Regions from separate parts of the Streptomyces sp. NPDC059668 genome, predicted to be linked through region 3. Evidence: riboswitches for the same ligand, from Rfam matches in the RefSeq annotation. Region 3 holds a riboswitch; each other region holds the start of a gene.
What was found. Region 3 has a riboswitch for cyclic di-AMP ahead of ACFV2J_RS18010 (NlpC/P60 family protein). Riboswitches for the same ligand answer to the same signal wherever they lie in the genome.
Positions count from the first base shown of each region.

Region 1 (9,601 bases), on a different contig from region 3:
GGTGGATGGCGGCCGAGTCGTAGGCGGGCAGGTCCAGCGCGATGGCCGCGACCGTGGTGACCGAACCGGCCAGGCCCACCAGGGTGCGGGCCTCGCCCAGCGGGACCGTCCGGGCCGCGAGGTCCAGCGCGGCTTCGATGTCGGCGCGGATCGCGTCGGTCTCCGCCGGGGCCGGGGGGTCGCTGACCACACCGGCGTGCACCAGGTGGCGCTCCGTCATCCGTACACAGCCGATGTCCACGGAACGGGCGCCGCGTACGTGGTCGTCGCCGACGACGAACTCGGTGGAACCGCCGCCGATGTCCACGACCAGGTACGGCTTGGCGAGGTCGTCCCGGCCGGTGAGTTCCCTGGTCGCTCCCGTGAAGGAGAACTCGGCCTCCTGGTCGCCGGTGATCACCTCGGGCTCGACGCCCAGGATGTCGAGGACACCGCGTACGAACTCGTCCCGGTTCTCGGCGTCGCGGGAGGCGGAGGTCGCGACGAAGCGGAGGCGCTCCGCGCCGTGCTCCTTGATCACCGCCGCGTACTCGCGGCAGGCCGCGAAGGTGCGGTCCAGTGCCTCGGGGGCGAGACGGCCGGTGCGGTCGACGTCCTGGCCGAGCCGGACGATCGTCATGCGGCGGTCCAGGTCGACGAGTTCGCCTGTCGCCGGGTTCGCGTCGGCGACGAGGAGACGGATGGAGTTCGTACCGCAGTCGATGGCGGCGACCCTGGTCATGAGCTGTGGTCTCCCCTGTGGTGGTTTCCGATTCCGGCGTGCAGCCGTCCGGCCCAGCCTATTTCGCCCCGGCGACCCTGCCCGACCCATCCCCTACCCGGGGCTCCGCCAAGGGGCTGCCGCCCCCTGGACCCCCGCCATCGCCCGAAGGGCTCGTCCTCAAACGCCGGACGGGCTGAAATACCTGGCCTGGGCGTCAGCCTGTCAGCACAGGCCCGCACCTTCAGCCCGTCCGGCACTTGAGGACAAGGCCGTCCAGGCCGATGGTTCCGGCCCGAGCGGAGCCTTCGGGCCGAGCTGCCGGCTCCGGCCAGGGGCGCGCCCTTCAGCCCGTCCGGCGCTTGAGGACGAGGCCGTTCAGGCCGAAGGCGGGGGTCCGGGGGCGGCAGCCCCCGGGGACGGCCGCCGCGGCGCAGGCCCGCCCTCCGCTACCCCTCGGAGACAGCGGCCCCCACGCACGGCCCCTTGCGCCACCACTCCGGCAGCATCGCGATCGCCTCGTCGCCCAGCGGGTTCACGCCGGGGCCCGCCGCCAGGGAGTGCGCCACCAGGACGTGCAGGCACTTCACCCGGTCCGGCATACCCCCCGCGCTCGGGAAGCCGGCGAGCACCTCGATGGCGTCGCGGCGCGCGATGTAGTCCTCGTGCGCGGCCCGGTACGCGGCGGCCAGCTCGGGGTCGGTGGCGAGACGGTCCGTCATCTCCTTCATGACGCCGTTGGCCTCCAGCGTCCCGATCGCGGAGGCCGCGCGCGGACACGTCAGGTAGTACGTCGTCGGGAACGGCGTCCCGTCGGGGAGCCGGGGTGCCGTCTCCACCACGTCCGGCTCGCCGCAGGGGCAGCGGTGCGCGATCGCGCGCAGTCCGCGCGGCGGGCGGCCGAGCTGCTGCTTGAAGGCCTCGACGTCCGCGTCGGTGGGCTCGGTCCGCGGGGTGGGCGGCGGGGGCGTTTCCATGCCTGTGCTCAAGTCACTTTCTCTGTCGTTTCACCGGTCCGTGTCAGCTCACCGGTCGGAGCGGTCGGACTTGTCGACGCCGTCCCAGACGTTGGCGTACCAGGGGCGGGCGGCCGCCCCCCGGTCCGTCCGCGACTGCTTCGCCGCGTCCGGGTCGATCACGACGTATCCGGTTTCACCCGGCATCACATAGTGCAGCCGTTCCCGGATCCGCTGCTCCGCGTACGCGTCGTCCTGCCAGCGCGCCTTCAGGTCCCGCAGCTGTTCGACCCGGGCGCGGGCCTGCTCCTGCTGCCGCTGAAGGTCGGCGATCTCGGCGCGCTGGGACACGTACTGCCTTATCGGGTACGCGAGGGCCACGATCAGGGAGCAGACGACGAGTGCCAGCAGCGCGGCCCGGCCGGTCAGCCGCGAGCGCCGGGCCTGACGCCTGGTCTGGGAGCGGTAGACCCGGGCCGCCGTCTGCTCGCCGAGCAGCCGCAGCCGGGTCGCGGTGGAGAACCGGTCCCGGTCCTTCACGGCCATGTCCCCGCCTCCCCTTCACACGTGCGGACGTCCCCGCACACGGTACGGGACCGGGTACGGGGACGTACGTGCGACTGGCTAAGGCTTAACCCTGCCGGGGTCAGCCCTTGAAGCGCGGGAAGGCCGAGCGGCCCGCGTACACCGCGGCGTCGTCGAGGATCTCCTCGATGCGCAGCAGCTGGTTGTACTTGGCGACGCGGTCCGAGCGGGCCGGGGCGCCGGTCTTGATCTGGCCGCAGTTCACCGCGACGGCGAGGTCGGCGATGGTGACGTCCTCGGTCTCACCGGAGCGGTGGGACATCATGCACTTGAAGCCGTTGCGCTGGGCCATCTCGACGGCGTCCAGGGTCTCGGTCAGCGAGCCGATCTGGTTCACCTTGACGAGCAGGGCGTTCGCGGAGCCCTCCTCGATGCCGCGGGCGAGGCGCTCGGGGTTGGTGACGAAGAGGTCGTCGCCGACGATCTGGACCTTGTCGCCCAGCTTCTGGGTGATGACGTTCCAGCCGGCCCAGTCGTCCTCGTACAGCGGGTCCTCGATGGAGACGAGCGGGTAGGCCGCCACGAGCTCCTCGTAGTACTCCGTCATCTCGGCGGCCGAGCGGGACTTGCCCTCGAACTCGTACTTGCCGTCCTTGTAGAACTCGGACGCGGCGACGTCGAGGGCGAGCGCGATCTGCTCGCCGGGGACGTAACCGGCCTGCTTGATGGCCTCGATGATGAGGTCGAGCGCGGCGCGGTTCGACTCCAGGTTCGGGGCGAAGCCGCCCTCGTCGCCGAGGCCGGTGGACAGGCCCTTGGTCTTCAGGACGGACTTGAGGGTGTGGTAGACCTCGGCACCCCAGCGCAGCGCCTCGGAGAAGGACTCCGCGCCGATCGGGGCGATCATGAACTCCTGGATGTCCACGTTCGAGTCGGCGTGCGAGCCGCCGTTCAGGATGTTCATCATGGGAACGGGCAGCAGGTGCGCGTTCGGGCCGCCCAGGTAGCGGAAGAGCGGGAGGTCGGACGCCTCGGAGGCGGCGTGCGCGACGGCCAGCGAGACGCCGAGGATGGCGTTGGCGCCCAGCGAGCCCTTGTTGTCGGTGGCGTCCAGGTCGAACATGGCCTGGTCGATCAGGCGCTGCTCGGTGGCGTCGTAGCCGACGAGCTCCGGGCCGATCTGCTCGATGACGGCGAGGACGGCCTTCTCGACACCCTTGCCGTGGTAGCGGTTGGGGTCACCGTCACGCAGCTCGATGGCCTCGAAGGCACCCGTGGAGGCGCCGGACGGGACGGCGGCACGACCCGTGCTGCCGTCGTCGAGGCCGACCTCGACCTCGACCGTGGGGTTGCCTCGGGAGTCCAGGATTTCCCGGGCTACGACGACGTCGATGGACGGCACGAGCATCTCCTTCTGGGATGTGACGCGGGTACGCGGGCCGGCGGGGCCCGCACTGCACGGGGCCGCGTTCGGCTCCGCGGGATGAGCCTAACCGGCTCGGAGCGATCGGCCAGCCGCTCGACCACCCCTTGAGCAGAACTGAGGGTAAATATTGTTCCCCTTCGAAACAAAAACCCCCGCTCCGGTGCGTACGGGGGAAGACGCACCGGAGCGGGGAGCCCGTGGGGACGGGGGTGGACCCTCATCGGGTCTCCGGCGTGCAGGCCCCTCCTACGAGAGGCCTGCCGTCCGAGAGGCCCGTCACCTCAGCTGAGGTGGAGCTGCTGACCCGGGTAGATGAAGTCCGCGTCGTCGACGATGTCCTTGTTCAGCTTGAACAGCTGCTGCCAGCCGCCCTTGACCTTCTTCTTCTCCGCGATCGAGCTGAGGGTGTCGCCCTTGACGACCTTGTACTCGCCGTCGCCCTTCTTGACCTTCTTGCCGGTCGGGGTGGAGACGGTCTTCTTCTGGGCCGCCGGGCGCTCGGACGAACGGGAGGCCGCGGTGTCCGTCGACCGGGTACCGGTGCTCTGCGTGCCGCTGGAGGTGGACGGCTTGGCGGGGGTGGTCGTGCCACCGGTGTACGCGGCGCCGGACAGGCCCGTGCCGCAGGTCGGCCAGGCACCCTTGCCCTGCGCGGCGAGGACCTTCTCGCCGATGGTGATCTGCTGCGACTTGGAGGCCTTGTCGGCGGTGGAGGCGTAGGCGGTGCCGCCGTACGCGGCCCAGGTGGAGGCCGAGAACTGCAGGCCGCCGTAGTAGCCGTTGCCGGTGTTGATCGACCAGTTGCCGCCGGACTCGCACTGGGCGACGGAGTCCCACTCCGAGGCGGTGGCGGCGGAGGCGCTGCCGGTCGCCATCAGCGGAGCGGCGATGGCGACGCCGGTGACACCGGCGAGCGTGGCGACACGGGTGGCCTTGGACGGACGGCGGTGCTTGCCCTTGCTGGAAAACAGCATCGAGTGATCCCCTCACCGACGCCTGCGAGGTGAGCTGTCGGGTTCGGGCGGGTGAGTGCCCGGCCGTGCGCTCTCGGCGCACGTCTTCACCCCAAGCCGCTCCCGGTCAACTACCGGGCGCGGCGCTTACCTTGGGTCCCCCGCTCCTGCCTACGGCGCTTGACGCGTCGACTGTTCCCGTACGGCCGCTGGCAGGATTCGGCGTTGCGACCGTCGGGGCCCGCTGTGGCGAGCGGTGATGACCGTAAGCAGTCGATCGGTCGAATTTCAAAGACGATCAGGGCCTTTGAGATCCATCTCTCACTTGCGCCAAACCGGACATTACACGGCGAACCATGACGTGAACTCCCGCTACTTTTCGCCCGGTTCGGCATCAACTGCAAGGCTCTGACCGGGGAGAATGAGGTCCGGGTCGGCACCGACCGTCTTCTCGTTCCCGGCGTACAGCCCGGCCCATCCGCCTTCGAGGTCAAGGGCGTCGGCGATGGTCGAGAGGCTGTCTCCGGTGCGGACGACGTACGAGCCGTCGACGACGGCGCGCGAGGCGCCGGAGTCGCGTGAGGCGTGCCGGCCGGAGGAGTCGTCGCCGCGGCCGTCCACCGTGTCGTCGGTGGAGCTCTCGGCGGCACCGTCACCGCGGTGGCGCCCGGCTCCGGTCGTCGCCCCCTCGGAGGCCGCCGAAGCGTCGCCGCTCCGGCCCGAGTTGCCCGGTTCGCCACCCTTCGTCGACCTCGTGCCCTCGCTGTCCGTCTCCCGAGCGCTGCCGGACTCCTCGTCCGAGGAGGTGTCCGACTTCGTCCGGTTCCCGGTCCCGTCCGAGGACGAATCGGTCGATGACGATTCGGACCGGGAGGAGTCGGACGGAGAGACACCGATCCCCAGCGAGCCCGTCAGGGAGCCGGACCCATCGGTCGAAGAGGATGAATCGGATGAACTGGACGAGTCGCCGGCCACGCCCGTGTCGACCGAGACCTCGCCCGAGCTCTTGCTGAGCCCGGAGAGCGGACCGCAGGTCGGCCAGGCGGCGAGGCCCTGGTCGGCCAGGACCTTCTCGGCGACGGCTATCTGCTGCGACCGGCTGGCCTCGTCGGCGCTCGGCGCGTACATGCGGCCGCCGTATCTCTGCCAGTTCTCCTGCGTCAACTGCAGCCCGCCGTAGTACCCGTTGCCCCCGTCGGCGCTCCACTGACCGCCGCTCTCGCACTCGGCGACCCGGTCCCACGTGGTGCCGTCCGCAGCGGACGCGCCGGCGGCACCGAGCAACGGGATGGCGATGGCCGATCCGGTCACCCCTGCCGCGACGATGAGGGCCGGAGCCTGACGGGGGCGACGATGGCGGCCGTTCCCGGAGAGCATGCGAGAGCCTTTCACGTGACTGCAGGTGACTACGCGGCTGACGAGCCGCGTTGATGGGTGAACGTAGTCGCACCCGATCACTTGTCACAAGCAGATGCAGCGCAGATCACGTGAAGATTACAGAGTTGAGGGAGCGTCACCTTTTCGCGCCCGTCCCCTCATACTGCGCGGCCACCGATCCCGCGCACGGTGACAGCCGCCCCGACGGCACCGTACGACTGCCGCATGACTACCGACCAGGGGTGAACTCCACCGGAAGCGTTCGCAATCCACGCATGATCAGTCCGCCACGCCATCGCAAATCAGCCGAATCGCCCGCCAGTCGGAGGTCGGGCAGCCGGGTGAGGAGGGTGGCCAGCGCGGTCTGTCCCTCCAGCCGGGCGAGCGGCGCGCCGAGGCAGTAGTGGATGCCGTGGCCGTAGCCGAGGTGCTGGTTGTCACGTCGGGAGAGATCGAGCGTGTCGGGCTGCTCGAACCGGGCGGGGTCACGGTCCGCGGCCGCGAGGACGACGAGCACGGGGTCGCCGGGCGCGATGTCCTGACCGCCGATACGGACCGCCTCGGTCGCGAACCGCCACGTGGCCAGCTCCACCGGGCCGTCGTAGCGCAGGAGTTCCTCGACACCCGTCTCCAGCAGGGCGCTGTCCCCGGCGGCCAGGGAGGTCTGGAGCCGCTCCCGCTGCCCGGGGTGGGTGAGGAGCGCGTACGTGCCGTTGCCGATCAGGTTCACCGTCGTCTCGAACCCGGCGAAGAGCAGGATGAAGGCCATGGCGGCAGCCTCGTTCTCGGTGAGGTGCTCACCGTGGTCGGAGGCGCGGATGAGACCCGAGATGAGGTCCTCGCCGGGCGCGGCCACGTCGGGGAGGGCCGCACGCTTCTTGTGGATGAGCTCGCCCAGATACCCGCGCATCTTCTTGACGGACCGCCCGACACCGCCCCTCGGGCCGCCGCCGTGCCGGATCATCATCCCCGCCCAGTCCCGGAAGTCGTCCTGGTCCTCGCGGGGCACGCCCAGCAGGTCGCAGATCGCGTAGATGGGGAGCGGGAACGCGAACTCGTGGATCAGGTCGGCGGATCCCCTCTCCTGGAACTGGTCGATGAGGTGGTCGGTGAGTTCCCGCACGCGCGGCGCGAACTCGGCGACCCGCCGCGGGGTGAACGCCTTGCTGACGAGCCTGCGCAGCCGGGTGTGGTCCGGCGGGTCGATGTTGAGCAGATGGGTCATCAGCTCGGCCTTGCGCTCGCCCGGGATGCCCGTCTTTCCCTTCGCGTGCGCGGGTTCGTCGTGGTGGGCGGGGTTCTTGCTGAGCCGCCCGTCCGCGAGCGCCTGCTTCGCGTCCGCGTACCGGGTGACCAGCCAGGCCTCCACCCCGCTGGGCAGCGTCGTCCGGTGCACGGGCGCGTGCTCCCGCAACCAGGCGTACGCCGGGTAGGGATCGGTGGCGAACTCCCAGGTGAAGAGTTCGGGGGCGGGGCTGGGCGGCGGGGGCTGGTCGGTCACTCCCCGACGGTATCCGGCGGCCGGACCGCCGGCGTCCGCAGGGCGCGCGGGCCCGGGGACCGCCCCGGGCGCGGCCGCCGTGCGGGCTTCACCCCGGACTGTCCGTAAATCACCTGCCGTTTGACTCCGCGGCTCGACGACTCTCTACATTCGCGCCGTGGACCCCGAAATACTCAGATCCAGCTTCGCGGTCGTCGAGAGACGGGCCGAGTTCGCGGTCAAGTACTTCTACTCGCATCTCTTCCGGCACAACCCGGAGGTGCGCGGGCTCTTCCCGCTGGACCACCCCGAGGACATGGAGCGGCAGCGGGACCGGTTGTTCGCGGCGCTCACGTACGTACTGGAGCGGCTGGAGGACCCGGCACTGCCGGGGTACTTGCGGGAACTGGGGCGCGATCACCGGAAGTACCTGGCCGAGCCGGAGCACTACGCGGCCGTGGGGGCGAGCCTCGTCGCGGCGTTCGCCGCCGTCGCGGGGTCGGCGTGGAACGCGGAGGCGGAGAAGGCCTGGGGCGAGGCCTACGGGGCGATCGCGAACGTGATGCTCCAGGGCGCGTGGGAGGCGCAGCACGCGGGCGAACCGCCCTGGTGGGACGCCGAGGTGGTGTCCCGGGCGCGGCACGGCGACGACCTGGTCGTCCTGACCCTGCGACCGCACGAGCGGCTCCGCTACTTCCCCGGCCAGTACGTCAGCGTCAACGTCCCGTATCTGCCGGGCATCTGGCGGCCGTACTCCGTCGGCAACGCGCCCCGCGCCGATCTCACCCTCGATCTGCACATCAGCCGGGTGGAGAACGGGGTGCTCTCCACCGCCCTCGTGCGGCAGACCCGGGAGGGCGACGTCCTGCGGCTCGGCGCGCCCGGCGGCGGACTGATCCTGCGGACGCCGGTGGAGCGACCGCTGACGTTCATCGCGGCCGGCACCGGGTGGGCGCCGGTCAAGGCACTGCTGCAGCAGCTCGACGCCACGCACGAGGCCCGTCTCTTCCTCGTGGCCCGTGACACCTCGTACCTCTACGACCGGTCGGCCGTGGAGCACCTGCAGGCCCGGCTGCCCCGGCTGGGCGTCACCTTCATCACCCCGGCGCCCGGCCGCCCCAGGACCCAGGCGACCGAGCGGCTGCTGACCGCGCTGGGCAACCGGGCCGGGTGGGCCCGGCACGACGTCTATCTGACCGGTCCGCCCCAGCTGGTCGAGGAGGTCGGCGAGGCCCTTCCGGCCCTCGGCACTCCGCCCGACCGGCTCTTCCGTGACCTCCTGCCGCCCGCCCCGGAGGCGCGCGGCCGGCCGCTGGGCGCGGCGGAGTGGCTGCTCGACCGGCCCCGGCCGAACTGGCACAACCCGTCGGCTCGCGCGCCGGACGCGTGATCCCGGAACGGTGAGGCCGCTCCGGCCTCAGCCGTCGAGCGCCGGCGAACCCTCCTGGGCGCGGATCGCGTCCCGGTACGCCCGCGCCGCCGCGCGCAGTGCCGCCTCCGGGTCCACGCCCTCGGCCTCGGCCCGCGCGGCCACGGCCAGCAGCTCGTACCCGACGCCCTCACCGCGCGGCAGCTCGACCTCGAGTCCCGCCGTGCGCGCCCGCGAGGCGAGCTTGGCCGCGAGCGCCAGGCCCGGCTGGCCGAGGGGTATCCCCTCCGTCACGGACGTCCGGCGCTTCTCCTCGGCCTTCGTGCGCAACCAGTGCTCCTTGACCTCTTCGGGGGTCGTGGCCGTCTCGTCGCCGAACACGTGCGGGTGGCGGTGGATCAGCTTGGCGACGATGCCGCCCGCCACGTCGTCGATCGAGAAGGGTTCGGCACCGTCCTCCGGGCGGCCCTCCTCCGCGATCCGGGAGTGGAAGACCACCTGGAGCAGGACGTCGCCGAGCTCCTCCCTGAGCTCGTCCCGGTCCCCCTCCTCGATCGCCTCGACCAGTTCGTACGCCTCCTCGATCCCGTACTTCGCCAGGCCCTCGTGGGTCTGCCGGGACGACCAGGGGCACTCGACGCGGATGCGGTCCATGACCTGGACGAGGTCGAGGAGCCGGGCGCCCGGCAGGTCGTACGAGGCGGGGAGCAGCTCCAGCTCCGGCATCTGGACCCGGCCGGAGCCGGCCAGCCGGGCCAGGCCGTCGGTGAGGCGCGGCTCGCCCTCGCCGAGGGCCACGACCACCACCGTGCGGC
Region 1 is NZ_JBHWEL010000002.1:45,156-54,756, reverse strand. Features, by position in the region: gene ACFV2J_RS02665 (exopolyphosphatase) at 1-721, opposite strand, end outside; gene ACFV2J_RS02660 (DUF501 domain-containing protein) at 1,150-1,677, opposite strand; gene ACFV2J_RS02655 (septum formation initiator family protein) at 1,726-2,202, opposite strand; gene eno (phosphopyruvate hydratase) at 2,303-3,589, opposite strand; gene ACFV2J_RS02645 (transglycosylase family protein) at 3,889-4,581, opposite strand; cyclic di-AMP (ydaO/yuaA leader) riboswitch at 4,586-4,749, opposite strand; gene ACFV2J_RS02640 (transglycosylase family protein) at 4,933-5,937, opposite strand; gene ACFV2J_RS02635 (cytochrome P450) at 6,167-7,438, opposite strand; gene ACFV2J_RS02630 (globin domain-containing protein) at 7,596-8,807, shown strand; gene ACFV2J_RS02625 (nucleoside triphosphate pyrophosphohydrolase) at 8,835-9,601, opposite strand, start outside.
Region 1: another riboswitch for cyclic di-AMP. It lies ahead of ACFV2J_RS02645 (transglycosylase family protein); the one in region 3 lies ahead of ACFV2J_RS18010 (NlpC/P60 family protein).

Region 2 (9,601 bases), on a different contig from region 3:
TGCCGATCTGGGCACGGGCGAAGGCCACCGCCTTGGCGGCCTTCATGTCGTACCCCGAGCCCGACGTGTCGCCGCCGCCCATGACCGCGCCCGCGGTGGCGGACATCCCCGCGTCGACCGTCGCGGCCGGGAGGAAGGACGGGTCGGGGACGACGGACGGGGCGAACGGAGCCGACCCGACCGACGGGGCCGGGGCGACGGCCATGGCGGGGACGTACGCCGTCGCCGACGCGACGGGGGGCTCCGGAGGGAACGGCAGGTCCGGGACACCGAGCAGGTCCGGGGCACCGAGCAGGTCCGGTACTGGGAGCCCGCCGGGAGCGTAGGCCACGTCCTGTGCGTAGGACAGCTCAGGAGCGTAGGCCGTGCCCGACGCGAAGGCCGTGTCCGAGGTGAACGTCATGCCCGACGCGAACGTGGTGTCCGGGGTGAACGCGCCCGGGGCGAACGTCGTCTCCGGGGTGAACGCCGTGTCCGGGACGAAGGTCATGCCCGAGGTGAACGTCATGTCCGGGGTGAGGGGCGTGCCCGCACCGAGGGACGCGTCCGAACCGGCGGACGCGCTCATGCCCGCGGGCGCGGCCGTGTTCAGGGACGCGCCCATGCCCGGGCCCGCCGCCTGCTGACGCCGCCACTGCTCCTCGGCCTCGCGACGGGCCTGTTCCTCCGGGGTGGGCCAGACCTCCTGAACCGGCGGCGCCTCGATCGCCGCGACCGGGGTGCTCCGCTGCTGGACGACGTGCCGGGACAGCAGCTCACGGGCGAGTGCGAGCTTGCGCCGGTTCTGCTCCTTGCGGTGCTTCAGCGAGGAGTGGCCGGACTCGGCGGTCGGCGCGGGCAGCGCCTTGACGGCCTCCTGCCGCGCCCCGCCGCCGGCCGGCAGCGCCGCGAGGGCCCGCCCGGCGGCCGGCTCCGCCACGGACCCTGTCGCCGGTCCTGCGGTCAACGCGGCCACGGGCCCCGCTCCCGGTCCGGCGGTCAGCTCCGGCACGGGGCGAGCCGCGGTCTCCAGGGCGCGGGCGGCAGGGCCGCCCTCCAGGCGCTTCGCGGCGGGCGCGGGGAGCGCCTCGGCCGGGCGCTTCGGCGTGCGGTCGGCCGGCAGCCGGGCCGGCACGGTCGGTCCCAGCCGGGCGCGGCCCACGTCGAACCAGGGCCGCGACACGTCGGCCCCGGCGGCGTCGGCGCCCCTGCGCCCGGCGTCCCGGGCCGGGTTGACGCGACTGCGCGAACCGGTGGTCATCGCGCGGGTCGCGTTGTAGTTCCCGGTCGCGGCCTCGGCCCGGTCGTAGAGGGAGCTGATCCGCTGCTGGACCTCTTCGCGGCTCGGAGCGTCGCCTCCGGCGAGGGAGGCGGAGTCGGGGCTCTGCGGGAACAGGTCCGCCGAGGAGCGGGCCACTGTCGCGGGTGCGGAGCTGGGCATGCCGGGGAGGCTGCTGCTGCCTCCAGGGCCCGGGGTGCGTTCCGGCGCCATGGCAGACGTACTCCTTCCGTGCTCCGCCTACCGAGTTAGCTGTCGGGTTCGGGCGGACAGATCCGGAAGGTATGCCCTACGGCCCCTGCCCGGTGGGGCAGTCGGGCCGATTCACCCCAAAATTTCGGTTGGGTCCCCGGCTCCGGTCGCCGTGAGGCCGCACCGGATTAGGCGGAGGCCAAGCGACCCGGCGAGGTTCGCCGGAGGAAGTCGTGTGGCCTGGCGCCAACTTAGCCAACTTGTGTACCTCGCGTGAAGATTGAAGTGCGAAGTGTCCGATATGTAATTGTGACCTTCGTCGTACTCCCGATCTCGGGTGAGTTTGCGCACCGGCCACCGGCTCAAGTCCTCGGCGGCACAGCCCGATTCGTCGTGGCCTCTGAAGCCGTGCGGCCGCACGGAGCGGCTCCCGGCCCGCGTCAGCACAGTTGGGCACGCGGCTCGTCGGCGCGGATCGCGGGGTCCGGCGGGATCGCCGGAGCCGACGGTTCGGGCCGGGCCGACGATGCGGTCACGGACCCTGTTCCCGCCACGGACGGAGTCCCCGTCGTGGACGGTGGCACCGGCGGTTCCACCGAGTCCGGGTTCGGGTCCGGGTCCGGACCGCCGCCGGCCGGACCGGGGTCCGCTCGGCGCGAGGCGAGCAGCACCGCCAGGGCCCGCAAGGGTCTTCGCGCGCGTCCGTGCAGCAGCCCCAGGACGATCGCGGCCGCCACGGCTATCAGGTGTTCCCGACCCGCCAGATTGGGTCTGACGATCGACTCCCACACCATCGAGCCCCCGGTGAGCGCGAACACCACGGGTGCGCGTCGGACCACCGCGAGGTAGGTGAACAGGCCCACCACCGCGGCGGACGGGCCGGTGTCCAGCACCTGCCCGATCTCGGGGGGCAGCCCCAGACCCCACCAGCCCGGGCCCATCGCGATCATCACGCGGACGGTGAGGGTGCCCGCCAGCGTGGTGACGTAGGCGATGGCCAGGGTCCGGGCCCGGCCGAGGGCGAGTTCGGCGAGGGCGAACGCGAGGAACAGCTGAGTGATGCCCGCCCACACCGGCAGGTCGAGGGCGGGGACGTACAGCGACACGGGAGTGCGCAACAGGGCCAGTGGCAGCGGCAGCGACGCCTTCACCCCGCCGGTCAGCCGCACCACCGTGGCGCCGGTCGGATGCTGGGCGATCGCGTGGAAGAAGATGACCCCGAAGGCGGCCACGAAGGCCAGCACGAGTCCGGACAGTCCGCGCCGCACGAGTTGCCGGAACGGTTCGACGACGATGCCGTGCCACTCACCGCGCAGGGTGCGGCCGACGAACGACACCAGCCGGTACGGCGTGCCGCCCGGCCGCCCGCGTGCGCCGTCGCGCACGGCGGACGGCGGCGGCCCCCCATCGGGCCCCGCCGTCCGTGCATGACCGTTGCCGACATCGCCGCGACGCTCTTCCACCGCCCTAAGCAATGCCCTCTCCCCCCACCACCCGCAGGACGTCTCCTCGTATAGAGGGACGAGATCTTCATAAGGTTGACTCCGGCCGCGCCCTCTCCCTGTCGCGGGCTCGACCCCACGGGCCGCACGGCCCGCACCACCTCCACGACCCGCGCGGCTCAGGACGTGCGGCGCGCGCGGCCCGTCGGCCTGCCCAGATAGGTCAAGGGGCCCGGTTCCGGTACGGGGATCTCGTGGAAGCCGAGACGATCGTAGAAGGCGCGGGCGGACGTGTTGGCGGTGACCATGCCGAGGTGGACGGCCGGGACACCGCGATCGGCGAGCGCGTCGAGGAAGGTGTCCATCAACGCCCGCCCGTGGCCCCTTCGCTGCCAGTCCGGGAGCAGGTCGATGTGCAGATGCGCGGGATGGGCGGCCAGTTCGGGCAGGACCATGCGTTCGGGGCGGTGCAGCAGGTCGATCATCGTGTCGCCCGGCGTGCGCGGTGGCGTCGTGCTCCGTGGATAGCGCGTGGCGACCGTCGGTATCCAGACGGCGCGGAGGTCGCCGGCGAACCGCGCGGTGTCGGCGGTGCCGAGGACGTAGCCGACCGCCCGGCCCGTCCCGTCGTCGAGCACGAAGGCGAGTTCCGGTTCGAGATGACAGTAGGGGTACGCGAACAAGGTCGGCATCAGTTCCAGGTCGGGATACAGAGCCCGTGAGTCGCCTCCTTCGTGGGCCGTCATCACACACACGTGCCCCACCGCGGCACGGTCTTCGGCCTTGTACGGGCGGATCGTCGGCTGGTGAGTCATGGGCCGTATCCTTCCGGCATGGGAGCGCTCCCGCCAGCGCCCGAACCGCCCGAACCGCTCGAACCGCTTCGCCGGTCCGGCCCGTCCCCGCCCGACCGGCCCGTCTCCGCCTGCGGGGCCTTCCGCTCCGGCCCGTCCGCCCGCCCGTCGACCCGCTCGAACCGCCCGCGGTCCGGTTCCCGCTATCCGGCGTCCGGCTCACGGCCTCCGGAGTCGGGCGCCCCACTCCCCACTCCCGGCTCCCGGCTCCCGGCTCCCGGCTCCCGGCTCCCGGCTCCCGGCTCCCGGCCAGGGAACCGTACCGGCGCGCGATCGTGACGCGGTGGCCGACGCCGTCACCCGGCGCGCAGCGTCTCCCACTGCGCCCCGGCGCTGTCCAGCAGCATCTCCAGGGCCGTGGGATAGGCGCTGTCGACCATGCGGGTCGCCAGGAGGGGCGCCGCCTCCGCGATCCGGGGATGGGTGGCGCGCGGCAGCCGGGCGTACGTCGAACGCCACATGTCCTCGTCGGCGCTGCGGCTCTCGCGTGGCAGTGCCAGCGAGGCGGCGTCGAGCGCGGCGAAGGCCAGCGTCTGGTCGATGAAGGCCTGGTAGATCCGTACCGTGTCCGGCAGCGGGAACCCGGCCGTGCGCAGGACGTCGAGGATGGCCTCGTCGGCCGCCAGTTCGTGGGCCCGGCCAGTGACCCGGTTCGCGGTCAGCAGGGCCGCCTGCGGATGCCCGACGTACACCGCGTGGATACGCAGCCCGAGGCCGCGCAGATCCGACCGCCACTCCCCCGTGGGCCGCCAGCCGTCCAGGGCCTGTCCGATCAGGGCGTCGCCGATCGCGAGGGTCAGGTCGTCCATGCCACGGAAGTACCGGTAGAGGGTGCTGGGATCGGCGTCCAGAGCCAGGCCCAGACGGCGGGCGGTGAGTCCCGCGCTGCCGTGCTCCCGCAGCATCCGCAGGGCGGTGTCGACGATGAGCCGCTCGGACAGGACGGTGCCGCTCCTGGTGGGGCGCCGACGCCGTCGCTTCTCCTCGGGCACCACCGCTTTCGGCACCGCCGCCTCCTCGCTCCTTATGCCAACGCCATTGACCTTATCCGAGGGCCCGGCGTTGGATCTCCCGCCAGGGGCGCCGCGTCTCCGGTCCGCGCGGGCACGTCCCTTCTCCGCAGAGAGGAAGTCCGTGTCATGCGTGTTCTGCTTGTGGGAGCCGGCGGTGTGGGTACCGCCATCACCCGGATCGCGGCCCGTCGTCCCTTCTTCGACGAGATGGTCGTGGCCGACTACGACCTGAGCCGGGCCGAGGCCGCGGTGGCCGCCCTCCCGGACGCCGCGGCCCGCTTCCGCGCCGAGCGCGTCGACGCCTCCGACCAGGACGCGGTGACCGCGCTGCTGGGCCGGCACGGGTGCGACGTCCTGCTCAACGCCACCGATCCGCGGTTCGTGATGCCCCTGTTCCAGGCGGCACGCGCCGCCGGCGCCACCTATCTCGACATGGCGATGTCCCTGTCGCGCCCGCATCCCGAGAGGCCGTACGACGAGTGCGGGGTCATGCTCGGCGACGCGCAGTTCGCGCAGGCGGTCGAATGGGAGAAGGCGGGCGCGCTGGCCCTCGTCGGCATGGGGGTGGAGCCGGGTCTGTCCGACGTCTTCGCGCGGTACGCGGCCGACGAACTCTTCGACGAGATCGAGGAGATCGGCATCCGCGACGGCGCGAACCTCACCGTCGACGGTTTCGACTTCGCCCCGTCCTTCAGCATCTGGACCACCATCGAGGAGTGCCTCAACCCGCCGGTCGTCTACGAGGCGGACCGCGGCTGGTTCACCACGGCGCCGTTCAGCGAGCCGGAGGTCTTCGACTTCCCCGAGGGCATCGGCCCGGTGGAGTGCGTGAACGTGGAGCACGAGGAGGTGCTGCTCGTACCGCGCTGGGTCGACGCGCGGCGGGTGACCTTCAAGTACGGCCTGGGCGAGGAGTTCATCCAGACCCTCAGGACGCTGCACCTGCTGGGCCTGGACCGCACGGATCCGGTGACCGTGCCGAGCGCGGCGGGCCCGGTGGCCGTGTCGCCCCGTGATGTCGTGGCCGCCTGTCTGCCGGACCCCGCGACGCTCGGCGAGCGCATGCACGGCAAGACCTGCGCGGGCACCTGGGTGCGGGGCACCAAGGACGGCGCGCCGCGCGAGGTCTACCTCTACCACGTGGTCGACAACCAGTGGTCGATGGCCGAGTACGGCTCCCAGGCGGTGGTGTGGCAGACGGCCGTCAACCCGGTCGTCGCCCTCGAACTCCTGGCCACGGGCGCGTGGACCGGCTCGGGGGTCCTCGGCCCGGAGGCGTTCCCCGCCCGCCCCTTCCTCGACCTGCTCACCGCGTACGGCTCGCCGTGGGGCATACGGGAGCAGTGACCCGCCCTGCCCGCCCGTCGACCCCGTGCGGCCCCGGGACCAGGGCTCCGGGGCGCCCCGGGCTCAGCTGGGGGGCCGGCCCCGGGGTGTCCTGGAGCCAGGAGTCCCGAAGCCGGCCGGGTGGCGGCACGGTTCCGGGACTCGGGCGACCGACCTCGCGGGGTCCGACGGGGCCCAGAGGTGTCCCGCGGCGTCCGACGACTCCTAGGCGATCACCATCAGGAGATCGCCCGCCTCGACCTGCTGGACGGAGTTGATCGCCAGACGCCCCACCGTCCCGGCGACCGGGGCGGTGATGGCGGCCTCCATCTTCATGGCCTCGATCGTCGCGATGGTCGCGCCCGCCTCGACGCTGTCCCCGGCCGTGACCGACAGCGTCACCACTCCGGCGAACGGCGCGGCGACGTGCTTCGGGTCGGACTTGTCGGCCTTCTCCGCCGCCGGCAGCTCCGAGGCCACCGAGCGGTCACGCACCTGGATCGGCCGGAGCTGGCCGTTGAGCGTGGCCATCACGGTACGCATGCCGCGCTCGTCCGCTTCACCGATCGCCTCCAGGACGATGAGCAGCCGCACCCCGGGGTCGAGGTCCACCTCGTGCTCCTCCCCCGGCCGCAGACCGTAGAAGAAGTCCTTGCTCGGCAGGACGCCGGTGTCGCCGTAGGCGTCCCGGTGGGCCTCGAACTCCTTCGCCGGACCCGGGAACAGCAGCCGGTTGAGGGTGGCCCGGCGGTCCTTCTCCAGTCCGTCGCGGTCCTCGTCGGACAGCTCGACGACCGGCCTGGGCGCGGCACGGCCCTTGAGGGCCTTGCTGCGGAACGGCTCCGGCCAGCCGCCGGGCGGGTCGCCCAACTCGCCGCGCAGGAACCCGATCACGGAGTCCGGGATGTCGTACGCGCCGGGGTCGGCCGCGAACCGCTCGTGCGGGACGCCCGCGCCGACGAGGTGCAGGGCGAGATCCCCGACCACCTTGGACGACGGCGTCACCTTGACCAGGCGGCCGAGCATCCGGTCGGCGGCGGCGTACATCGCCTCGATGTCCTCGAAGCGGTCGCCGAGGCCCAGCTCCCGTGCCTGGACACGCAGGTTGGACAGCTGGCCGCCGGGGATCTCGTGGTCGTAGACGCGTCCGGTGGGCGAGGCCAGGCCCGCCTCGAACGGCGCGTAGATCCGGCGGACGATCTCCCAGTACGGTTCGAGATCGCCGACCGCCCGCAGGCTCAGCCCGGTCGGCCGCGCCGAGTGGTCGGTGGCCGCGACGATCGCCGACAGCGACGGCTGCGAGGTGGTGCCCGCCATCGAGGCCACCGCTCCGTCCACGGCGTCGGCACCCGCGTCGATCGCGGCGAGGTAGGTGGCCAGCTGGCCGCCGGCCGTGTCGTGGGTGTGGAGGTGGACCGGCAGGTCGAACTCCCTGCGCAGCGCGGTCACCAGCTTCGCGGCGGCGGGTGCCCGGAGCAGTCCGGCCATGTCCTTGATCGCCAGGACGTGCGCGCCGGCGTCGACGATCTGCTCGGCGAGCCGGAGGTAGTAGTCGAGCGTGTAGAGCTTCTCGGCCGGGTCGGACAGGTCCGAGGTGTAGCAGAGGGCGACCTCGGCGACGGCCGATCCGGTCTCACGCACGGCGTCGATCGCGGGCCGCATCTGGCCGACGTCGTTGAGCGCGTCGAAGATGCGGAAGATGTCGATGCCGGTCCGGGTGGCCTCCTCGACAAAGGCGGTGGTGACCTCCGTGGGGTAGGGGGTGTAGCCGACCGTGTTGCGGCCCCGCAGCAGCATCTGCAGGCAGAGGTTGGGCACCGCCTCGCGCAGCCGGGCGAGCCGGTCCCACGGGTCCTCGGACAGGAAGCGCAGGGCGACGTCGTAGGTGGCGCCGCCCCAGCACTCCAGCGACAGCAGTTGCGGCAGCGTCCGGGCCACGGCGGGGGCGACGGCCAGCAGGTCCTTCGTCCGCACCCGGGTGGCCAGCAGCGACTGGTGGGCGTCCCGGAAGGTGGTGTCGGTGACGGCCACCGAGGTCGACTCCCGCAGCCATCGCGCGAAGCCCTCGGGCCCCAGCTCGGTCAGCCGCTGCTTCGATCCGGCGGGCGGTTCGCCGGCCGGTACGTCCGGCAGTTTGGTCGTGGGGTCGATCAGGTGCGGGCGCTCGCCGTGCGGCTTGTTGACCGTGACGTCCGCGAGGTACGTGAGCATGCGGGTGCCGCGGTCGGCGGAGTGGCGGGCCGTCAGGAGATGCGGGCGTTCCTCGATGAACGAGGTGGTGACCCTGCCCTCCTGGAAGTCCGGGTCGTCGAGGACCGCCTGCAGGAACGGGATGTTCGTGGCCACGCCGCGGATGCGGAACTCGGCCACCGCACGCCGGGCGCGCCGCACCGCGGTGGCGAAGTCCCGGCCCCGGCAGGTCAGTTTCACCAGCATGGAGTCGAAGTGGGCGCTGATCTCCGAGCCGACGAAGGCGGTGCCGCCGTCCAGCCGGATCCCGGAACCGCCGGGCGAGCGGTACGCGCTGATGGTGCCGGTGTCGGGCCGGAAGCCGTTGGCCGGGTCCTCGCTGGTGATCCGGCACTGCAATGCCGCGCCCCGCAGCTGGATGCGGTCCTGCGCGAGGCCGAGGTCGGCGAGGGTCTCACCGGAGGCGATGCGCAGTTGCGCCTGGACCAGGTCGACGTCGGTGACCTCCTCGGTCACCGTGTGCTCGACCTGGATGCGCGGGTTCATCTCGATGAAGACGTGGTTGCCGTCGCGGTCGAGAAGGAACTCGACGGTTCCGGCGTTGCGGTAGCCGATGCTCTGCGCGAAGGCGACCGCGTCGGCGCAGATGCGGTCCCTGAGGGCGGGATCGAGGTTGGGCGCCGGGGCCAGTTCGACGACCTTCTGATGGCGCCGCTGCACCGAACAGTCCCGCTCGTACAGGTGGATGACGTTGCCGTCGCCGTCGGCGAGGATCTGCACCTCGATGTGGCGGGGGTCGACGACGGCCTTCTCCAGGAACACCGTGGCGTCGCCGAAGGCGGACTCGGCCTCGCGGGACGCCGCCTCGATGGACTCACGCAGGTGCGCCGGGTCGTCCACGCGCCGCATGCCACGTCCGCCGCCGCCGGCGACCGCCTTGACGAACAGCGGGAAGCCGACCTCCCCCGCCGCGGCCGTCAGCTCGTCCAGGTCGTTCGACGGCTGCGACGACCCGAGGACCGGTACGCCCGCCGCGCGGGCCGCGGCGACCGCCCGCGCCTTGTTCCCGGTCAGCTCCAGGACGTCGGCGCTGGGGCCGATGAACGTGATCCCGGCCTCTTCGCAGGCCTGGGCCAGCTCCGGGTTCTCGGACAGGAATCCGTACCCGGGGTAGACGGCGTCCGCCCCGGCCCTGCGCGCCGCCCCCACGATCTCCTCGACCGACAGGTAGGCACGCACCGGGTGCCCTCTCCGGCCGATCTCGTAGGCCTCGTCCGCCTTGAGACGATGCAGCGAGCCGCGGTCCTCGTAGGGGAACACCGCCGC
Region 2 is NZ_JBHWEL010000007.1:61,162-70,762, reverse strand. Features, by position in the region: gene ACFV2J_RS08185 (C40 family peptidase) at 1-1,420, opposite strand, end outside; cyclic di-AMP (ydaO/yuaA leader) riboswitch at 1,480-1,655, opposite strand; gene ACFV2J_RS08180 (hypothetical protein) at 1,891-2,835, opposite strand; gene ACFV2J_RS08175 (GNAT family N-acetyltransferase) at 3,072-3,707, opposite strand; gene ACFV2J_RS08170 (TetR/AcrR family transcriptional regulator) at 4,043-4,753, opposite strand; gene ACFV2J_RS08165 (saccharopine dehydrogenase family protein) at 4,886-6,106, shown strand; gene ACFV2J_RS08160 (pyruvate carboxylase) at 6,311-9,601, opposite strand, start outside.
Region 2: another riboswitch for cyclic di-AMP. It lies ahead of ACFV2J_RS08185 (C40 family peptidase); the one in region 3 lies ahead of ACFV2J_RS18010 (NlpC/P60 family protein).

Region 3 (9,601 bases):
TCGTCCGGAGGTCCTCCATGAGCGTGTTGAAGCGCTTCACGGCGTTCGTCGAGCGCGCCGCCATGCCGTACGCCTCGTCGACGCGGCGCAGAGCCTGCGGGAAGCTGATCCGCTCCCGTTGCGACAGGGCGTCGATCATCGCCTCGGCGCGGTCGCCGATCCCGCGCTTGGGGACGTTCAGGATCCGGCGCAGCGGGACGGAGTCCTCGGGGTTGGACAGGACCCGCAGGTAGGCCAGGACGTCCCGGACCTCCTTGCGCTCGTAGAAGCGGACACCGCCGACGACCTTGTAGGGCAGGCCGACGCGGATGAAGATCTCTTCGAAGACACGGGACTGGGCGTTCGTCCGGTAGAAGACCGCGACGTCGCCCGCCTTCGCCTCGCCCGCGTCGGTGAGACGGTCTATCTCCTCGGCGACGAACTGCGCCTCGTCGTGCTCGGTGTCGGCGACGTAGCCCGTGATGTTCGAGCCCGCGCCCGCGTTCGTCCACAGGTTCTTGGGGCGGCGCGACTCGTTGCGCTCGATGACCGCGTTGGCCGCGGTGAGGATCGTCTGGGTGGAGCGGTAGTTCTGCTCCAGGAGGATGGTCGTCGCGTCCGGGTAGTCCTCCTCGAACTGGAGGATGTTGCGGATGGTCGCGCCGCGGAAGGCGTAGATCGACTGGTCGGCGTCACCCACCACGCACAGCTCGGCGGGCCCGAGATCGCCCTCGGCCGGCGGCACGTCCTCGGCGCGGTCCCCGCTCGCCGGTCCCACGAGCTCCCTGACCAGGGCGTACTGCGCGTGGTTCGTGTCCTGGTACTCGTCGACCAGGACGTGGCGGAAGCGGCGGCGGTAGTGCTCGGCCACGTCCGGGAAGGCACGGAGCAGGTTGACCGTCGTCATGATCAGGTCGTCGAAGTCGAGGGCGTTGGCCTCGCGCAGCCGCGACTGGTACATCGCGTAGGCCTGGGCGAGGGTCTTCTCGAAACCGTCGGCCGCCTGGCCCGCGAAGTCCTCCTCGTCGATCAGCTCGTTCTTCAGGTTGGAGATCTTCGCGGTGAACGACTTCGGCGGGAAGCGCTTCGGGTCGAGGTCGAGGTCGCGGCAGACCAGGGCCATCAGGCGCTTGCTGTCGGCGGCGTCGTAGATCGAGAACGAGGACGTGAAGCCGAGGCGCTTCGACTCGCGGCGCAGGATGCGCACGCACGCGCTGTGGAAGGTCATCACCCACATCGCGTTGGCGCGCGGGCCGACGAGCTGCTCGACGCGCTCCTTCATCTCGCCCGCGGCCTTGTTCGTGAAGGTGATCGCGAGGATCTGGCCGGGGTGGACATGGCGCTCGCCCAGCAGGTGCGCGATCCGGTGTGTGAGCACCCGGGTCTTGCCGGAGCCGGCGCCGGCCACGATGAGCAGCGGGGAGCCGGAGTGCACCACGGCCGCGCGCTGGTTCTCGTTCAGCCCGTCCAGCAGGGCCGCCGGGTCCACGGCGGGCCGGTGGGCGCCGTCGCGGTAGTACGCGTCGCGGTCCGGGGGCACGTCGAAGCGGCCGCCGAACAGGTCGTCCGGAAGCGGCTCCGCCGCCTCGTCCTCGGGCGGCGGCGGGGGCTCTTCCTCATGGGCCCCGGAAGGCTTGAGGTCCGCCAGGAAGCTGTCATCAAAGAGGCTGCTCATCGCTCTCCGAGTCTAGGCGGCCGCACTGACAACCCGCCGCCACCCCGAGAACTGGGCCGGATTTCCCACGGAGTCCGGCCCGGGACCGCGCGGAAACCGCGCCCTCCTCCCGCACCGACGCGCCCCCCTCCGAGGCCGTCCCCCACCGACGCCGCCCCCGCCCTCCGGGACCGACCCCCAGCGACGCGCCCTCACCCTCGGGGACCGCCCGACCCCCACCCACGCGCGCTCACCTTCCGGGACCGTCCCGCTACGGGCGGCCACTCCGGAGGCCCCGGCGGTCCAGGTCACGAAAATGTATCGGGCATATCGCACATCAAACTTCACAGAACACTTACGCGTTGGCTAGCGTGCCGGGCAGACCGCTCGACACCGACCGGCGAACGTCGCCGGGCCGAGCGGCCTCCGCCGAGTCCGGCGCGCCCGCGCGGCCACCGGAGCCGGGGACCCAACCGACTTTGGGGTGAATCGGTCCAACCGCCTCTGGGGCGAGGACCGTAGGGCAAACCTTCCGGAAGCACCCGCCCGAACCCGACAGCTAACCCGGTAGGCGGATGACGGAAGGAGTCGCCTCTCTTGGCGTCGCACCGCAAGTGGAGTCCTCCGGGCACCCGCCGGACGGGCATACGGACCCCGGCCCTCGCCACGGCCGCCCTGACCTCCGTGGCCCTGCTCTCGCAGACGGCCAATGCCGCACCCCCGGCCGAGCCCCGGCCGACCCTCGAAGAGGTCGAGAAGAAGGTCGACGACCTCTACCACCAGGCCGAGACCGCCACCGAGAAGTACAACGCGACCAGGGAGAGGACCGCCCAGCAGCGCAAGCGCGTCGACTCCCTCCTCGACGACGTGGCCCGGCGCACCGAGAAGCTCAACACCGCGCGCGAGGAGCTGGGTTCGTTCGCCGCGGCCCAGTACCGCACCGGGGCGTCCGCGCCCGGCAGCGCGAGCCTGCTGCTGGCCGACAACCCGCAGGACTACTTCGACCAGACCCAGTTGATGAACCGTCTGACCAGCCGCCAGAAGGCGGCCGTCGACGACTACGTCACCGAGCGGTCCGCCACCTCGAAGAAGCGCGAGGAGGCCTCCCGGAGCCTGCGGACGCTCACCACGTCGCAGGACGCGCTCAAGACCTCCAAGGCCGACGTCCAGGGCAAGCTCGCCGCGGCGCGCGACCTGCTCTCGAAGCTGACCGCCGACGAGAAGGCGCGGCTCGCCGCGATCGCGAAGAAGAAGCGGGAGGCGGCCGACCGCAAGGCGGCCGAGCTGGCCGCCGAGCGGGCCGCGGCGGAGCGGAAGGCCCGGGACACGGCCCGGCAGCCGGGCACACCGTCCGGCACCACCGGGACGGGGACCTCCGGGACCCCGGCCGGCGACTCCTCGTACGCCGCCAAGGCCGCCAAGGCCATCGCCTTCGCCCGCGCCCAGATCGGCAAGCCGTACGTGTGGGGCGCGACCGGACCCGGCTCGTACGACTGCTCCGGTCTCACCCAGGCCGTCTGGAAGGCCGCCGGCGTCACCCTCCCGAGGACCACCTACGACCAGGTGAACGTGGGCACCACGGTCTCCCTCTCCGCCGTCGAGCCCGGAGACCTCGTCTTCTTCTACGACGACATCAGCCACGTGGGCCTCTACATCGGCAACGGGATGATGATCCACGCCCCCAAGCCGGGTGCGTACGTCCGTGAGGAGTCGATCTTCTACGCCATCCACAGTGTGGTGCGCCCGGCCTGAGCGCCGCCGCGGGGCACGCGCGCGTGTGGCCCCCCGGGCTCCCCGCGCGCGTGCCCGCGTCCTCCGCGCCGCCCGCCGGCGCACCCCCGTGCCGCCCTGTCCGCGCCCGCCCGCCCCGCCGCGCATTCGTGAAGGACGCGCGCGCCCCACGGGCAACCCGGCAGAAGATCCCTAGCATCGGGGCCATGCCAGCCACCTCGCCGCCCCGCAGCCCGTGGGTCCGACTCCGCACCTGGTGGGCGGAGAGCCCGCCCGCCGCCGCGGCCGCCGTCCTGGCCACCGGCATCCTCTCCGTCGGGCTGCACGAGACCGGCGCCGAGGTCCTGTCCCTGATCGCACTGGTCCTGGCGGCCGTCACCTGGCTCGGGTTCGCCGTCGACTTCACCGTGCGCCTGCTGCGGGAGCGGGACCGGTGGCTGGAGGAGGCCGGCACGCCGAGCGCGCTCACCGGGGTCGCCGCGACCGCCGTGCTCGGCACCCGGCTGACCGACCTGGGATGGCTCGGGGCCGCGGAGGTGCTGCTCGCGCTCGCCGCCGTGCTGTGGCCGGGGCTCCTCTGCCTCCTCGTCAGAGGACTGCGGCTCCGGATGCCCGGAAGCGTGTTCCTGGGGTGCGTGGCCACGCAGGCCCTCGCGGTGCTCGCCGCGTCGCTCGCCGGGGCCGCGCGCGTGGACTGGCTCGCGTACGCGGCGCTGGTCCTGTTCTGGCTGGGGTTCCTGGTGCTCTACGTGGTGGCGCTGACGTGCTTCGACTTCCGGGAGACGGCCACCGGCGGCGGCGACCACTGGATCGCGGGCGGCGCGCTCGCGATCTCGGCGCTGGCCGCGTCGAAGCTGGTCCTCGCCTACCAGGCGGACACCTCTCTGTGGAACTACGACGACAACGGCGTGATGCGCTGGATGACCCAGGCGCTGATCATGGTGACGCTCGCCTGGTACGCCGTGCTGGCCGTCGCGGAACTGCTGTTTCGGCGTCCGCGGTACGACGTGCGGCGGTGGGCGACCGTGTTCCCGATGGCCATGACGGCGGCGGCGGCCCTGTCGGTCGCGGACGCCGTCGGTTTCGCGTGGCTGAGGGGGGTCGGGCAGGTACTGCTGTGGATCTCGGTGGCGGCCTGGCTGCTGGTGGCGGCCGGAACCGTCAGGTCCACAGCACCGCGATGAAGATGTTCGCGGTCGTCAGCAGCCCGACCAGCCCGAACAGGCCCTTGTCGACCTTCTCGTCGTCCCGCTTCACGTAGACCAGCCCGAGGATCACGATCAGCAGGGCCAGCTTCACGCCGATCTTGACGGTGTTGACCGCGTGGTCGTCGGCCTGGTTGAGACCGACCAGGACGACACCCGTGACCAGCATGGTCAGCGCGCCGTGCAGCATGGCCGGGACGAACCGGGCGGTGCCCCGGCCCATCGCCTTCATCTGGGTGAGGAAGCCGCCGAGCAGGGAGGCGATGCCGATGATGTGCAGGCCCACGAAGAGATGGATGAGTACGTCCATGGGGCCGGAGCCTAATCGGCGGTGTGTGTCCCTCTTCGCACCGGCCCACCCCCTGGCGGCCCGTAGCACCTGAGAACCCTGGATCGTCCCGGAACCGTCCCATCGGTCATCACCCTGTGTGAAGTCGCCGGGGGCACACCGGAATCACGGTCACATACGGTCACCGGGCGATCCACTTCCGCCAGTTCCGCACATGGTGTTACCGCGCCCTCACCCTCAGGTTTAGCGTCCTCCACCAGGTGCCCGGCTCCCCACCGCCGCCCGGGCCAGGGGCGGCAGTCGGACACCACCGCCGAGAAAGGTCCGGCGGCGACTCGCTCCCCCTGTGTGGGCCGCCGCCGGACGCGTCACCGATGACCGCGCACTCCCCGGCGGTCACGTCCCCCGGGAAGGATGTGGGCCCTCGTGGCAGCGCACCGCAAGCCCAGACAGCGCTCACTCGGCGGCCATACGGTCCGCACGGCCGCGACCATCGCCCTCGCCGGCGCGGCGACGACGGCCGGATTCGAGGGCACCGGGCACGCGGAGCCGCAACTGTCCCCGGCGCAGGTGAAGGCCAGGGTCGACACGTTGTACCAAGAGGCCGAGGTCGCCACGGAGAAGTACGACGGGGCGAAGGAGAAGGCCGACCAGGCGTCACGGCGGCTGCACGACCTGCGCGACGAGACGGCGCGCAAGGAGGACCGGCTCAACGCGGCACGGGACGCGCTGGGTTCGATCGCCGCGGCGCAGTACCGCAGCGGGGGCCTCGACCCCGCTCTGCAGCTCGCGCTCTCCGACCGGCCCGACCAGTACCTGGACGGGGCCGCGTTCGCCGAGCGGGTCGGTGACCGGCAGGCGGGGGCGGTGGCCCGGGTCCGCAAACAGCTGCGGGAGATCGAGCAGCTGCGCGGGGCCGCCCACATCGAGCTCGCGTCGCTCACCGCGCGGCAGGCGGAGCTGAAGCGGGCCAAGAAGACGATCACCGGAAAGCTGGACTCCGCGCGACAGCTGCTGTCGCGGCTCACCGACGAGCAGCGGGCACGGCTCGGGGACCCCGGGGCGGCCGGCGGTGCCGCGGGCACGGCACGGCACGCCTCGCGTTCCGCCGCGCGGGACCTGGGCCCGGCACCCTCGTCGCCCTCGGCCGGTTCGGTCGCGGCCCCCAACTCTCGCGCGGCCGCCGCCGTCTCGTACGCCTACGGGAAGCTCGGCAGCCCCTACGTCTGGGGCGCCACCGGGCCCGACGCCTTCGACTGCTCGGGCCTGGCCCAGGCCGCGTACCGCTCGGCGGGCGTCCAGCTGCCGCGCACGACGTACGCCCAGATCAACGCGGGCCGACGGGTCTCGCGCTCCGAACTCCGCCCCGGCGACCTGGTGTTCTTCTACTCGGGCATCAGCCATGTGGGGATCTACGTGGGCAACGGGATGATGATCCACGCCCCGAACCCCACCGCGCCGGTGCGTCTCGCGCCGGTCGACGAGATGCCGTTCGCGGGAGCCACCCGGGTGGCCTGAGCGCACAGGTCCACCCGGGTGGCGCGAAGACACCGGGGCGGATCGGCGTGGTGGGGGCGCGGGGGTGGATCGCGGTAGCGTCGACGCGGACTCCGTTCCGTCGTCCGAGAGGTCCTGATGCCCGGCTTCCTGCTGCCGCCGCCTCCGCCGCCCGCGCACATCCGCTCCTGGCCGGACCGGGCGGCCCTGCTGGCCGACCGGGGCCGGGTGCTGGAGGAACTGCGCGGACGGAGCCTCGGGGTGCACCGGGTGCTGCTGCTCTGGCTGCTGGCGCTCGCGGCGATCGTCGGCTGGGCCCTGCTGGTGCTGCCGCTCCAGCAGATCGAGCAGCGCGATCCCACCGGTGTCGTCCTCGGCCCGCTGTTCGCCCTGCTGGGTCTTGCCGCGCTCGCCCCGACGCTCCTCGCTCTCGCCCTGTCCGTGCGCAGCGACCGGCGTATGCACGAACTGCTGAAGGCCTGGACCGAGTTGGACCGCCATCCCGCGACCGACTCCCGGCTCCGCTCCCCCGGGCTGAGCCTCTTCTGGCTGCTCTCCTCACTCGGTGTCTGCGCGATCGGCGTCTGGACGTCCTACGCCGCGGCGGCGCCGGCCGGGTCCGGCCCCGGTCTGTACAGCGATGTCGTCCAGGGCGTCGGAATCGGCCTGATCCTGTGGACGACCGGTCTCATCGGGATCGCCAAGGCCGTACGCCACTACCGCTGGGCGCTGCGCATCCCGGGCCCGGCGCGCACCGCGGAACACCGGTAGGCGCCCGCCGCGGAACACCGGGACGTCCGGCGTCCGCGCGGACCGGCGGACCGTGTGTCACACCAGGCGTCGTGCCGTCGCCCAGCGCGTCAGCTCGTGCCGGTTGGAGAGCTGGAGCTTCCTGAGGACCGCCGAGACATGGGACTCGACCGTCTTGACGGAGATGAACAGCTGCTTGGCGATCTCCTTGTACGCGTAGCCGCGGGCGATGAGGCGCAGGACCTCGCGCTCGCGCTGGGTGAGACGGTCGAGGTCCTCGTCGACCGGCGGGGCGTCGGTGGAGGCGAAGGCGTCCAGGACGAACCCGGCCAGGCGGGGCGAGAAGACGGCGTCACCCTCCTGGACACGGAAGATGGAGTCCACCAGGTCGGTCCCGGTGATCGTCTTGGTGACGTAGCCCCGGGCACCGCCGCGGATCACGCCGATGACGTCCTCCGCCGCGTCCGACACGGACAGCGCGAGGAAACGGACCGGCTGCTCGGCGTCGCTCATCAACGGGGCGCAGCGGCGCAGCACTTCGACACCGCCGCCGCCCGGCAGATGGACGTCGAGGAGCACGACCTCGGGCCGGGCGGCCGTGATGACCGTGACCGCCTGGTCGACGTCCGCGGCCTCGCCGACCACCTGGACGCCGGTCCGCTCGGTCTGTCCGATCTCGGCCTGCACCCCCGTACGGAACATGCGGTGGTCGTCGACGAGGACGACCCGCACATGACGTCCGCCCGGCGCTCCGGACGGCTCGGCGGCGGCCGGTCCGCTCGCCTCCGGGGAGCCGGTGACCGCCCCCGCTCCGGTCGCGGTGTCGCTCGGCTCGTCGGGGCCGGTGTGCCCGGGCAATCCGGCCGTCGGCCCGTTCGCGTCGCTCATGACGTCTTCTCCGCCCTCTCCATCTCCAGCTCGACCTCCGTGCCGCCGTCCGGCACCGCGCGCAGTCGCGCCGTGCCGCCGTTGCGCTCCATGCGGCCGATGATCGATTCTCTGACGCCCATGCGGTCGGCGGGTATCGCGTCGAGGTCGAAGCCGGGGCCGCGGTCGCGGACGGACACGAAGACCGTCCTTCCCTCGACTTCGGCGTAGACCTGTACGGCGCCGCCCTCGCCACCGTACTTGGCGGCGTTCACCATGGCTTCCCGCGCGGCCTGCATCTGTGCGCTCAGGCCCTCGTCGAGCGGGCAGTCCCCGACCACGACGACCTCGATGGGGACGCCGTGCTTGTCCTCGACCTCGGCGGCGTCGCGGCGGACCGCCTCGGCGAGGGTGGTGGGCTCGTCGGCCTCGTCCTTGCCGGTGCCCTCCGGCTTGTAGAGCCAGGCGCGCAGGTCGCGCTCCTGGGCCCGGGCGAGCCGGCGCACCTCGTTCGCATTCTCCGCGTTGCGCTGGATCAGGGTCAGGGTGTGCAGCACCGAGTCGTGGACATGGGCGGCCACTTCGGCCCGCTCCTGGGCCCGGATGCGCATCAGGCGCTCCTCGGAGAGGTCCTGCGTCATGCGGACGAGATAGGGGCCGGCGAGGAGCGCCGTGCCGACGAGGACGGCGAGCGCCGCCTGGAGGACGGAGCCGAGGTGGGCCGCGGAGCCCTGGAGGACGAATATCCCGGTGACGCCCGCGGTGACGAGCAGGACACCGGCCGCGGACCGCAGCAGCGTGAGCGTCCGGCGGCGGCGGCCGACCTCCACCCACCGGGCCCGCCGCGCGTTGTCCGCCTGGCGCCAGACCAGGGCGACGCCCGCGCCGACGAGGACGGTGGGCCAGAGGTACGCCTTGGCTCCGCCGCCGAGGTTCACGTTGCCGACGAAGACCATGGCCACGACGACCATGAGGAGCAGGGCGACCATCTGGCCGCGGTCCGGCTTGCGGGCGACGAGTCTGCGGCGGCCGTCGGGGGCGGTCTCGGTGGTGAAGGCAGGCGCGCGCTCGGAGTCGACCCCGCCGACACCGAGCGGTACGAAGAACCAGAAGGCGGCGTAGAGCAGCGCGCCGAGGCCGTCCGCCATGAACAGGCCGACGAAGACCAGCCGCACCCAGATGACGGGCAGCCCGAGATGCCCGGCGAGCCCCCGCGCCACACCGCCGAGCCAGCGTCCGTCACTGCTGCGGTAGAGCTTGCGCGGGGGCCGCGGGTCGTCGAGAGGCACTGCTGCGGCTTCCGGCATGCCAACGATGTTCACACGGCCGGGCGGCCGGAGCATCAGGGTCGACCCCCGAGACTCCCCTGATCTTCGACGAGCCGGTGCTCGAAGGGCTCCGCGCGGACCCGTCAGGGCCGATATCAGGGTTCGGCCAGGGTCGTCCCGACTCCCGTCGCGCCTTCCCGCCCGTCACCATGGACACATGACAGATCAGCAGCGCGCGGCAGCGGAGCCGCCCCGTGGCTCAGGCGCCCCGCCGCCGGGCACCGCCACGGGTGACGGGCCGCGCGCGCACGACGACGTGGTGGCGCCCGAGGCCCCGCACAGGTTCCGGCGCGACCGGCGG
Region 3 is NZ_JBHWEL010000022.1:6,517-16,117, forward strand. Features, by position in the region: partial or broken gene pcrA (DNA helicase PcrA) at 1-1,654, opposite strand, end outside; cyclic di-AMP (ydaO/yuaA leader) riboswitch at 2,051-2,223, shown strand; gene ACFV2J_RS18010 (NlpC/P60 family protein) at 2,231-3,385, shown strand; gene ACFV2J_RS18015 (tellurite resistance/C4-dicarboxylate transporter family protein) at 3,571-4,548, shown strand; gene ACFV2J_RS18020 (hypothetical protein) at 4,526-4,879, opposite strand; gene ACFV2J_RS18025 (NlpC/P60 family protein) at 5,285-6,376, shown strand; gene ACFV2J_RS18030 (hypothetical protein) at 6,494-7,126, shown strand; gene ACFV2J_RS18035 (LuxR C-terminal-related transcriptional regulator) at 7,184-7,993, opposite strand; gene ACFV2J_RS18040 (PspC domain-containing protein) at 7,990-9,279, opposite strand; gene ACFV2J_RS18045 (PspC domain-containing protein) at 9,458-9,601, shown strand, end outside.